2 regions of the Shewanella sp. SM21 genome follow, and region 2 is predicted to be linked to the other one. Evidence: predicted binding sites of a transcription regulator. Region 2 holds the regulator's gene; the other holds the start of a gene.
The links. Region 2 encodes LexA, which represses DNA repair genes until DNA is damaged. Its sites were predicted from a motif close to TACTGTATNNNNATACAGTA; they were not measured.
Positions count from the first base shown of each region.

Region 1 (6,282 bases), on a different contig from region 2:
TCGACAAAGTGTCTGTATATGCAAGTCGCGTCAACATGGGCGCTAAGCTTGGCGAGAAGATTAAGAAGGAATGGTACGATCACGATATCGACGTGGTTATTCCTATTCCTGAAACCTCTTGCGATATCGCGCTGGAAATTGCCCGTTGCATGGATTTACCGTACCGCCAAGGTTTTGTGAAAAACCGTTATATTGGCCGTACCTTCATCATGCCTGGTCAACAGGAGCGTAAGAAGTCAGTGCGTCGTAAGTTGAATGCCATTAACACTGAGTTCAAAGGCAAAAATGTCCTGTTGGTGGACGACTCTATCGTTCGCGGTACGACCTCTGAGCAAATCATCGAAATGGCCCGTGAAGCAGGTGCTAAGAAAGTGTACTTTGCCTCTGCCGCACCGGAAATTCGTTTCCCGAACGTGTACGGTATTGACATGCCAACGTCGAATGAGCTTATTGCCCACGGTCGTGATGCCGATGAAATCGCCAAGTTAATTGGTGCTGATGGCATTATTTTCCAAGACTTACCCGATTTAATTGAAGCGGTAAGAATGGAAAATCCTGCGATTAAACGTTTCGAAACGTCTGTATTTGATGGTCACTACATCACGAACGACGTTGACCAAGCGTATTTAGATCACTTGACGCAACTGCGTAATGACGATGCCAAAGCCGATCGAAATAAAGATATCGGCACTAACTTAGAGCTGCATAACGTCTGTCACCCATAAGGATTGTGGGTCATTCAGTATCGTAAAGTTTGTGTCCTTTTTGTTCTAAACGATACAAAAAAGCCAGTGAGAAATCACTGGCTTTTTAATGGCTTATATTTGCTTAACGGAGCATAGTGGTAACGTCTACGTATTTATACGTTGCGCTGTTTCAGTCATTACATTTTCTTCAGCGTGTTTGCGTTCAACCCAGTAATCCGCATTTTTAATCCCCAGTTTTACCGGGTCAAAAAGTGGCTCTATGCCGAGTGCTTGTTGTGATTCATAATCTTTAAGGCAAGTGAATGCGGTTTTCCTTAATAGAATAATGGCAATAATATTGAGCCATGCCATAAGTCCGACACCAATGTCACCCATTCCCCAAGCCATATCAGCCGTTTTAACTGTGCCGTATACGGTTGAGCCAATGATCACGACTTTGAGAACGACCATGAACCAAGGATGATTTACTTTACGGTTAATATAGGCAATGTTGGTCTCAGCAATGTAGTAATAAGCCACTATGGTAGTAAAGGCGAAGAAGAACAGTGCGATAGCCACAAAGATATTGCCAAATCCTGGCATCATACTTTCCATTGCCGTTTGTACATAGCCTGGTCCTGCAGCGACTCCGGCAATGCCGGTATAAAGCGCCGCACCGTCTGGGCCCTGAACATTATACAGTCCTGTAATGAGCAGCATGAAACCTGTTGCAGAGCAAACGAATAAGGTGTCGATATACACAGAAAAAGCTTGAACTAACCCTTGTTTGGCTGGATGGCTTACCGCCGCTGCAGATGAGGCATGTGGCGCTGTACCTTGACCCGCTTCGTTGGAGTAAATACCCCGCTTTACCCCCCACATGATGGCTAAGCCTAAAATGGCACCAAAACCCGCATCAAAGCCAAAGGCACTTTTGATAATTAACCATAAAATACCCGGTAGCTGGCCAATATTTAGCGCTATGATGACACAAGCCACTATGATGTAACCCAGTGCCATAAAGGGGACGACGGCACTGGCAAAGTGAGCGATACGTTTTACACCGCCAAAAATGATAAAACCAAGAAGCATAGCCAGTATGGCTGCAGTCACATTAGGATCTATGTTGAAAGCGGTTTTTAAACTTGAACCAATCGAGTTAGCTTGTACGCCCGGCAGCAGGATCCCGCAGGCAAATATGGTCGCTATTGCAAATACCCATGCATACCATTTCATGCCTAAGCCTTTTTCAATATAAAAAGCAGGCCCACCACGATACTCGCCATTGATTTTTTCTTTATAGACTTGACCTAAGGTAGATTCAACGAAGGCGGAGCTGGCACCGAGAAAGGCAACCATCCACATCCAAAATAAAGCGCCAGGACCACCAAAGGTGATTGCTGTGGCAACCCCTGCAATGTTACCTGTACCGACTCGACCCGCTAATGTCATCGCGAGTGCTTGAAAAGACGACACTCCCGCATCAGTACTCTTACCATCAAACATCAGGCGTATCATTTCTGGCAGATGGCGCAGCTGTAAAAATCGAGTGCGAAGGGAGAAATAGAGCCCTACACCTAGGCAAAGAAAAATAAGTGCAGGGCTCCAAATTACACTATTGATCGCGTTGACAATCTCATTCATAGACTCCGATTCCTTTATTGTGTTGTTTTAGCAGAGTTTTTAGGTTTACGGTTATTCAACAGATGTTGAGTTAGGACATTCACTTTTGATTAAGACATTTTTTGTAAATATCCAAGATACTCAACATAACTATTTTTTAGGGAGCTTCATAGTTAAAGTGTTAAATATTTGAAACCAATGTGTTTTGAAATTGAGTTTTAGCATGGGTAAATAGAGCGGAGGGGCGAGTTAACTCGAAATACGGTAGTGATTTATTATGAATGTCAGTTATCCCATTACCCAAAGTAGCATCCACACGCCGAATAAGCTGCTTAAGCTATGGCGCGTGATTTGATGGCTGAGTAATAGAGATAAACTCACAGCAATAGGAATGACGAGAATGAATCCCCATGCTAACGGCATATCGATGATTTTCATTTGTCCCAGCCAGGTACTGGTGAGCATGCTTATTGCGAGTAACATTAAGCTATGGAATATCAATAACTGATTGAATCTTAATATTAATGCTGGAGTTATTGTCATAGCCTGTCGCGCATTTATTGCAAACTGTCCCATAGTCACTCCTTAGTTATTTAGTGTATCTTATGCCTTGTTGAGAATCATTCGCAATTGAATTTACACTTAAGCTTTTACATTTAAGCTCGGTTTACTACAGAAATTTGCACTCAACTGGCGTTTGGGCTAAATTATACTGTAATTATATCCAGTGCTTGGTGTTTGTATGATTCTCTATATCGCAGAAAAACCTAGCCTAGGGCGGGCCATTGCCGATGTATTGCCTAAACCCCATAAAAAAGGCGATGGATTTATCGAAGCCGCCAATGGCGATTGTGTGTCTTGGTGCGTTGGTCACTTGCTCGAGCAAGCAGAACCTGATGCCTATAATCCCGAATTTAAGTCTTGGAAATTCGAGCATTTGCCAATAGTGCCAGACAAGTGGCAACTAAAACCTAAGGCCGCAACCCGCAGCCAACTCACAGTGCTTAAACGATTAGTCAAACAAGCCAACACGCTGGTTAACGCGGGCGATCCCGACCGTGAAGGGCAGTTACTCGTGGATGAAGTGATTGCCTATCTTGGCGTGACGGGGGACAAGCTACATCAAACCCAGCGTTTACTGATCAGTGACTTAAACCCACAAGCTGTAAAACGGGCTCTAACGCAGCTACGCAGTAATCGCGAGTTTATTCCTTTATCCACATCGGCCTTAGCCCGCAGTCGTGCCGATTGGCTCTATGGCATGAATATGACGCGTGCGTACACCATCCAAGGTAAAAAGGTCGGTTATCAAGGCGTGTTATCCGTCGGCCGAGTACAAACGCCATTGCTTGGGCTAGTGGTGCGCCGTGATGAAGAGATTGCCCACTTTCAATCTAAACCTTTTTATGAAGTACTGGCGCATTTGGCGACCGAGAAGCAAGAAACCTTCAGCGCCAAGTGGCAACCTAGCGAAGCTTGTCAGCCCTATATGGATGAAGAAGGACGAGTGTTAGTGAGAGGGTTAGCGCAAAATGTGGTGAGTCGCATCAGTGATAAACCCGCCTTAGTCACTCAATTAGTGGCTAAGGACAAGAAACAGAATCCACCATTGCCCTACAGCTTATCCGCGTTGCAAATTGATGCGGCGAAACGGTTTGGCATGAGTGCTAAGGATGTGCTCGATACCTGCCAAAGTTTGTATGAACGTCATAAACTCATTACTTACCCACGCTCCGACAGTCGTTATTTACCCGTTGAGCAACATAACCTTGCGCCTTCGGTACTTAAGGCGATAAGTGACGGTGCAGCTGAGTTATTGCAAGGTGCTGATGCACCCGATCCCCGTCTTAAATCTAAAGCATGGGATGATAAAAAAGTGGACGCCCATCACGCAATCGTCCCCACAGAGAAGACAGCTAACTTATCTAGCTTGAGTCAGCGTGAGAGGCAGTTATATCTTCATGTTGCTCGCCAGTACTTAGCACAGTTTTATCCGGCTTATTGTTACAGTGAAACCACAGTGCAAGTGACAATCGAGGGTGGCTTATTTAATACCAAGGCGCGTCAGGATAATTCCCTCGGCTGGAAGCAACTCTTTGCCCGCCAAGAGCCAAATGGCAGTAAGGCGAGTGGCAACAAGTCGACGGAAGAAAGCACAGGTAAGGACGATGAGGAGAATGACGAGTTTATCGGCCAATTACCGCCTTTGAAATTGGGACAGGCTTTGCATTGTACTCGAGGCGAATTGTTGGAGAAAAATACTCAACCACCAAAGGCCTTTAACGATGCCACTTTACTCGGTGCTATGACGGGTATTAGCCGTTATGTGACCGATCCTGAGATCCGTAAAATTCTTAAAGAAACCGATGGATTAGGTACAGAGGCCACCCGTGCAGGTATTATCGAATTGCTGTTCAAACGCGGTTTTTTACAACGCTTAGGTAAATCTATTGTCTCGACAGACGTGGGGAAAGGATTGATTAACAGCTTGCCCGCGAGTGCGACTACGCCGGATATGACAGCGCTTTGGGAAGCGAGTCTGAATGGCATTTGCCATAAAGAAACCTCTTATCAAGCCTTTATGCAGCCACTGCTCGGCACCTTATCCACGCTTATCCAGAATGCAGGCGCACAACTGCCAACCGCGCTTAATGGTTTACAAGGCCAAGGTTATCGTAAAACGGCAAGTAATAAATCCGGTTATCGTAAGTCGTATTCTAAAAAATCAAGTTCAGCGAAAGGTATCGGTACAACAAAAAACGATGGTTCCAACAAATATGGTTCCCAAAAGACCAGTTCCAAAAGTTCGGTAACTCGATCAACCAGTCGTTCAGCTTCTAATAGCCGCAAATATACAACAGCAGTGTAATGACACACTTGTTGCATACATGTCGTTATTGTCTTTTGATGTAATAACGACATTTAATTTATCTAACGGTATTTAACAACCGATAATCACGATATTTCGAGATTGCCTGATCCGTATCTAAAAAACACCTTGATTTTCAGCTTTTCCTCCCGGTGGCATATAACCTGCTTACTATTGATTGTGGAAAATAATATATCAAATAAATCATGTGATTATATGTGGTTTCGCTGAATTTAAAGGTAGATGAAATGAAAAAGACATTGCTCGCTTTGATGATCCCAAGCTTATTGTTAATGGGAACTGCTCAAGCCGTTGAGTTGTATAATGACCAAACTAACAGCGTTAACATGATAGGTTGGTTAGGTTTTGCCGCGTTAAATGATGGTCATGAAACTTCTGTTATAGATAATTTTTCTCGTGTTGGTTTTCGTTTCGACCGTCAAGAGAAAAATGGCTGGAGCTCCTTTGCCCATACGGAATGGGGTATCAATATGGTGACCAGTGATGACGGCCTTATATACACGCAAGGCCAAGGTGGTGGTCAGTTATCGGCATCCAAAAATTCAGATTTTTTATTTAATCGACTGGGTTATGTTGGGATGTCCCATGAGAAATGGGGAAAGATCAGTTTTGGTAAGCAATGGGGGGCTTACTATGATGTTGCTTACACAACCGATGTGCTCAATGCTTTTACAGGTTGGTCTGTGGGGGCTTATACCTTCGGTGACGGTGGTTTAACTGGGGCAGGACGTGCCGATGCTGCGCTGCAATATCGAAATACTTTTGGTAATCTACATGTCGCAGTGCAGTATGCCTCTAAACAAAATAGCGATGTTGCCTTGTATGATGGCAGTGGTGCTCCCTTGAAAGATGGTTCCGAATTGAGTTTCGAACCTAGCTACGGTGCAAGTGTAACTTACAACTTTACTGATAAATTTAAAGTGCTAGCGGGATTTAATCGTGGTGATTTTACCGGAAATCTTGCAGGCCAAGAGGTTGATAACACTAACCAAATTATTGGGGTTGGCGCCCAATACGGTAGTTTCTATCAATATGCTCCAGGTCGTGATGCTGACGGTTTATACGTAGGTTTTAACGCCCATA
Region 1 is NZ_JAKKRL010000008.1:104,373-110,654, reverse strand. It holds gene purF (amidophosphoribosyltransferase) at 1-725, shown strand, start outside; gene L5L94_RS12430 (alanine/glycine:cation symporter family protein) at 852-2,330, opposite strand; gene L5L94_RS12425 (hypothetical protein) at 2,598-2,885, opposite strand; gene L5L94_RS12420 (DNA topoisomerase III) at 3,052-5,178, shown strand; gene L5L94_RS12415 (porin) at 5,427-6,282, shown strand, end outside.
Region 1: the regulator LexA is predicted to act here: its motif matches at 3,020-3,039, upstream of L5L94_RS12420 (DNA topoisomerase III).

Region 2 (6,282 bases):
GGGCTATAAGTTGTTGATAGTGGTGCGTAGAAGGTCCAACCAAAGTTAGGTCCGCCACCTTCCATAAACAGCGAACTGAGAAGAATAGTAAAGGCGAAGGGGAGTATCCAAAAACTCCAGTTATTCATCCGTGGCAGCGCCATATCTGGCGCCCCTATCATCATCGGGATCAGCCAGTTAGCTAGCCCTGTAAAGGCCGGCATTACCGCGCCGAATACCATGATCAACCCATGAACAGTTGTCATTTGGTTGAAAAAGTTGGGCTCGACCAATTGTAATCCAGGTTGAAAGAGTTCAGCGCGGATCACCATGGCCATAGCGCCACCGGTTAAGAACATAATGAAGCTGAACCATAAATACAAAGTACCTATGTCTTTATGGTTGGTGGTTAGCAGCCAGCGCATGATGCCCTTTGGCGCACCATGATGATGGTCATCATGGGCTGCGGTTTGATCTTGAGTCGTAGTGCTCATCATTATCCCCTACTGTCCATGACTTGCGATATCAGCAGGTTGCACTGTATCGCCGGTATTGTTACCCCAAGCATTGCGTTCATAGGTAATGACTGCTGCAAGTTGCTGTGGGCTAAGCTGTTTGCCAAATGCCTGCATAGCCGTGCCCGTTTTGCCGTGCATCACAATATCGATGTGATTGGCGACTGGTCCAATGGCGATAGCACTACCCACTAGCGCGGGGAAGGCGGGTGGTATTCCTGCACCTGTCACTTGATGGCAGGCAGCACAGAAGGTCGCGTAGACAGTTTCACCTTCGGCCATGAGGGCGTCATGGCTGAGTGTGGGGAGGCTTGCGGGATCGACTGCAGCTGAGACGTCTTTTGCAGGAGCGGGTGTCGGGGTTGTACTGCTTGGTACCGCGGCGGATGTTTGTGCAGAATTGCCGTTCATGTACTCGTTGACGTCTTTGGCTTGCACTGCATCGCCAGTATTATTGCCCCAAGCATTACGCTCGTAGGTAGTCACTGCCGCGATTTCTTGTGCAGTCAATTGTTTACTAAACGCTTGCATGGCTGTACCCGTTTTACCGTTGAGCACAATTTCAAGGTGGCCGCTGAGCGGTCCCGTTGCAATCGGGCTACCTTTAAGGGGCGGAAATACGCCTTGCAATCCTTCGCCATTGGGCTGGTGGCAGGCTGCGCAGTGCCCGAGGTAAACTTGTTCGCCTAGAGTCATCAACTCTTCTTTACTTAGGGTTTGTGATAAAGCGGCTTGAGCGGCTTCAGCCGCAGCACCTGCGGCTTGTTTTTGCTCTGTGACCCAAGCCTCAAACTCGGCTTCGGGTAAGGCTTGTACTACGATAGGCATAAAACCATGGTCTTTACCGCAGAGTTCGGCGCATTGACCACGATAAATGCCGGGTTTGTCGATGCGAGTCCAGGCCTCATTGATAAATCCAGGGTTGGCATCTTTCTTAATGGCAAAGGCGGGTACCCACCAAGAATGGATGACATCCTCTGAAGTCATCAGAAAGCGGATTTTGCGGTTTATCGGTAGAACGAGCGGTTTATCGACTTCCAATAGATAGTTTTCACCCTTGGTTTCGGTGCCTTCGATTTGTGCTCTGGGTGTTGTCAGTATGCTATAAAAATCAATATCTTGATCGAAATAGCTGTAATGCCATTTCCATTGGGACCCCGTCACTTTTACGGTGAGATCGGCGTTACTGGGATCTTCCATTGCGATTAAAGTTTTTGTCGCTGGAATCGCCATTAAGATCAAAATGATAAATGGCAGAATCGTCCAAGCGATTTCAACTTTAGTGCTTTCGTGAAAGTGGGACGCGACAGCGCCTTTGGATTTTCTGTGGTTGATCATGGCGTAAATCATGACGCCAAAGACCACTAGGCCTATTGCGCAGCAGATATACAAGATGGTCATGTGCAAGTGATAAACCTTGCCACTGATCTCGGTCACGCCAGGGGTCATGTTGAACCGCATGTCTGCGGCGGTCAACGGTGGTGCGAAAAGCACCACGAGTAAACAATACAACAATTGCTTCACAAGACTTCTCCTCTGCCAATTGCGAATAGCAACTACAAAGAAGAGCAACACAGTAAGTCTCAACTCTATGCAAACTCTTCAGTTCCCAAAAAAGCTTTTTTGACTTCAACGTGCGTTGGCGGCTGTTACTTTTAATCAAGTATTGTTACTGCTGGTAATTAGCCACGCTGGCACATACTGCTGAAATAAATCTGTTCTCTATTTTTAGTGGCGCTTCGAGTTCGATAAATACTCGATTCATTGACCACGGAAGGTGATATATCATCACCGACTTAACCAACCATACTTGCTGTTTAAATATTGATCAAGATCACTTATTTATCTAATTATCTGAAAAATTGCCAAAAAAAAGCCTCACATTCATAGGTGAGGCGGCTTTCAAGGTAAAAAATTAAATGAATATTTAGTGTACAGCGCTAAAAAAAGATTGCTGACCGAAGAGATTGCCTTGCTCAATACGTACGTCTGCATGTAAGTGACTGTTTACGTCTTCAAGCACTATGCCCATAGCTCGGGCACTTTTAGCCACGATTTGTAGGCGTCGATTATCCCGCGCATCTAATGATTGAGTCCAAGTAATGACTGCACTGGACGTACCACTTGTCAGGGCTTTTTCCATCGCCCACAGGGTTTCGACTTCATCTTTAGCATGTACCAGCAAAACTCTATCCATACGCACACCTGCACTGGCGAGCATTTGCTTGTAGCCAATACTTGGTGGGTTGATGAGCACTAACCAACGGCCCTGTTGGCTTAACTGAGCGAGTTGTGCACTCAGATGAATTAATTCTTGGCGACCTTGAGTCTTAGTTGGCATACAGGCGATAGGCGCATGGTGCCAGTCATAGTCGGCATCACGGACTTCATCGAGCCACAAGCCCGGATGGCGGGGGGCATTGCCAAGTAGTTTATTCATAGCCAATCTCCATTACGGATCACACCGACGGCGAGTCCTTCAATTGTTAAACTTTGGAAGCCTAAATCCACTTTAATCGGGGAGTAATCTTCATTTTCGGCATGTAGATAGACTACATTACCTTTTTTTTCGAAACGTTTAACAGTGACATCGTCATCGACTCTAGCGACAACCACTTGACCATTTCTAGCTTGTTCTACTTTATGAACTGCCAGCAAATCACCTTCGAGAATACCGATATTTTTCATGCTGTCGCCCTTTACTCGCAGTAAAAAATCGGCGGCGGGATGAAACATGCTTGGGTCGACTTGGTAGTACTGTTCAACATGTTCTTGGGCGAGGATAGGTTCACCCGCGGCCACTTGGCCGATGAGCGGTAAACCTGTTTCAGTCAAATCTTCGATTTCCGCAGGCAGACGAATGCCTCGAGATGTGCCTGGCATGATCTCAATGCAGCCCTTTTTTGCCAACGCTTTAAGATGTTCTTCAGCCGCATTGGCGCTCTTAAAACCTAAACGGGTTGCGATTTCTGCCCGAGTGGGTGGCATGCCAGTATCGGCAATATTTCGTTTAATTAGCTCTAAAATTTCAGCTTGGCGTGGCGTCAAAGGTCTCATGGTGTTTCCTGTTTTTCTATACAGTTACTGTTAGTATATACAGTATTATTTGCAGCGCAAGTATTAACCACTTTTTAGCTATGTTGGAGAGAATTAGCGAATATTGCCCATAGTCTGGTATTCTATCGGGCTAGTAAACGCACTTAATTGCATAAGAATAATGCCTAAACACGACTCTCTTTGGTTGAAATCATTACGTTGGATCCAAAAACACTTAGTGCACACTATTGTGGTGCCTCAGGATCCCTTTGCCGATCTGAATCTGGATGCTTCCAGACCCCTTGTTTATGTGATGAAAACAGAATCCCTCAGTGACATCGCTGCTTTGAGCGAAATAACGGCTAAGTTAGGCTTACCAAGCCCTTATGAGCCTCTAGTGGCTAATGGTGTGACTGCGCCTCGGGTTGTCTGTCTTCAAGGACGTAAGCCACTGTTTGGCGAACGTGCTGGTAATGAGCCTTTCCTCGAATGCTTTATGCGTTTGTTAGCCGTGCATAAGGAACGTCCTGAATTGGATATTCAACTGGTGCCCGTGAGCTTGTATTGGGGTCGCACGCCAGGGAAAGAAGACGACACTATGAAGGCGGCCGTATTTGAGCGGGAAAACCCGACTTGGTTGCGCAAGTGCTTGATGATTCTGTTCTTAGGTCGACATAACTTCGTGCAGTTTTCGAATGCCGTATCCCTGCGTTACATGGCTGACGAACATGGCACCGACATGGGGATTGCCCATAAGTTAGCACGGGTTGCGCGCGTGCATTTCCGTCGTCAACGTAAGGTAATGACAGGGCCTGTGCTGCCAAACCGCCAAGCACTGTTTCATTCGTTACTCAAATCTGAGTCGCTGCGCAAAGCGATTCAAGAAGAAGCCGCCAGTAAAAAGATTTCTGAGACCCAAGCGCGCGAGACGGCTATTGAGTATCTCGATGAAATCGCTGCCGATTACTCAGACAGTTTAGTGCGTATTGCCGAGCGTTTTTTAACTTGGCTGTGGAACAAGCTTTACAGCGGGATCAACATTAAAGGCGCCGAGCAAGTTCGGCAGTTACACCACGATGGCCACGAGATTGTTTATGTGCCTTGCCATCGCAGCCACATGGATTACCTGCTGTTATCGTATATTTTGTATTATCAAGGCATGGTTCCGCCGCACATTGCTGCCGGCATTAACCTCAATTTCTGGCCCGCGGGACCTATGTTCCGTCGCGGTGGTGCCTTCTTTATCCGCCGTAGTTTTAATGGCAATAAGCTGTACACCGCAGTATTTCGTGAGTATTTAGATCAGCTGTTTGCTAAAGGTTATTCGGTGGAATACTTCTCCGAAGGTGGCCGTTCACGTACTGGCCGTCTGTTGGCGCCGAAAACTGGCATGATCGCCATGACGATGAACAGTGTGCTGCGCGGTATCGAGCGTCCAGTCACGCTAGTGCCTGTGTATTTAGGCTATGACCATGTGATGGAAGTGGCGACGTATCATAAAGAGTTAAGTGGTAAGAAAAAGAAAAAAGAATCTGTGTGGCAGGTGTTTGGTGCGATTCGCAAACTTGGTAATTTCGGCCAAGGTTATGTGAACTTTGGCGAGCCGATTACTCTGCAAAACTTCTTAAATGAGCGCGCGCCAAACTGGCGTACTGAGTTGGCCGATGATCCCGAGCAGAAACCAAGTTGGTTAACGCCAGCGGTAAACGTGCTGGCTAATCGGGTGATGACGCGTATCAATGATGCCGCAGCCGCGAGTTCTGTGACTTTGACTAGCTTAGTTTTACTGGCGACAGATCAAAACGCCTTAGAACGTAGTCTGCTGGAGCGTCAGCTTGATTTGTATCTGACCCTACTCAAAAAAGTGCCTTACACTTCTTATACATCTGTTGCCGAAGGTGATGGTAAGCATTTAGTGCAGCAAGGTTTAGAGCTGAACAAGTTTGTTGTTAGTGCCGATCCTTTAGGGGAAATAGTGTCTATTGAAGCGAGTCAGGCTGTGTCTATGACTTACTATCGTAACAATATCATTCACTTATTTATTGTTCCTTCATTAATTGCGAGTTGTTTAACCCATAATGAACAGATCCTGCGCCAGCAAGTGGTTTCAATCGTTGCCGATTTTTATCCACTGCTAAAAGCCGAACTCTTCATGGGAATTAAAGACTTACCAGCCTATGTTGAGCAAGTGCTGGATTTCCTGATTGGGCAAGATTTAGTGGTTGAGACTGATACCTTAACTGTCGTGCCTGAGCACTCAAGCCAATTATTGTTGTTAGCCAGTTCAGTGAGTGAAACTCTGCAACGCTACGCTATTATTTTCAATCTGTTAGCGAACAGACCTAAAATGGAGCGCTCAGAACTTGAGTCTGAGAGCCATTTACTCGCCCAGCGTTTAGGGGCTTTACATGGTATTACCGCGCCTGAGTTCTACGATAAAAAACTCTACGGTACTTTGAGCGTGAAGCTTAAAGAATTGGGATATCTGGCGGATAGTGAAGATAAGTCCAATATCAATCGCATACGAGATCAGGCCAATAGCTTATTACGTCCGTCAGTGAGACAAACGATAGTGGCGAGTGTCACCGCGGAGCACACAGTTTAATGGCAAATCATATGAATGCGGCTAAGCATAAGCCCGCAGGTAAGTCCTTGCTCGGTGGTGCCATGATTATTGCTGGCACGACCGTAGGTGCTGGGATGTTTTCTCTGCCGGTGGTCGGTGCAGGTATGTGGTTTGGCTATTCGATTT
Region 2 is NZ_JAKKRL010000005.1:86,385-92,666, reverse strand. It holds gene ctaD (cytochrome c oxidase subunit I) at 1-473, opposite strand, end outside; gene coxB (cytochrome c oxidase subunit II) at 483-2,018, opposite strand; gene L5L94_RS08070 (cell division inhibitor SulA) at 2,422-2,934, opposite strand; gene lexA (transcriptional repressor LexA) at 2,931-3,551, opposite strand; gene plsB (glycerol-3-phosphate 1-O-acyltransferase PlsB) at 3,712-6,135, shown strand; gene mtr (tryptophan permease) at 6,135-6,282, shown strand, end outside.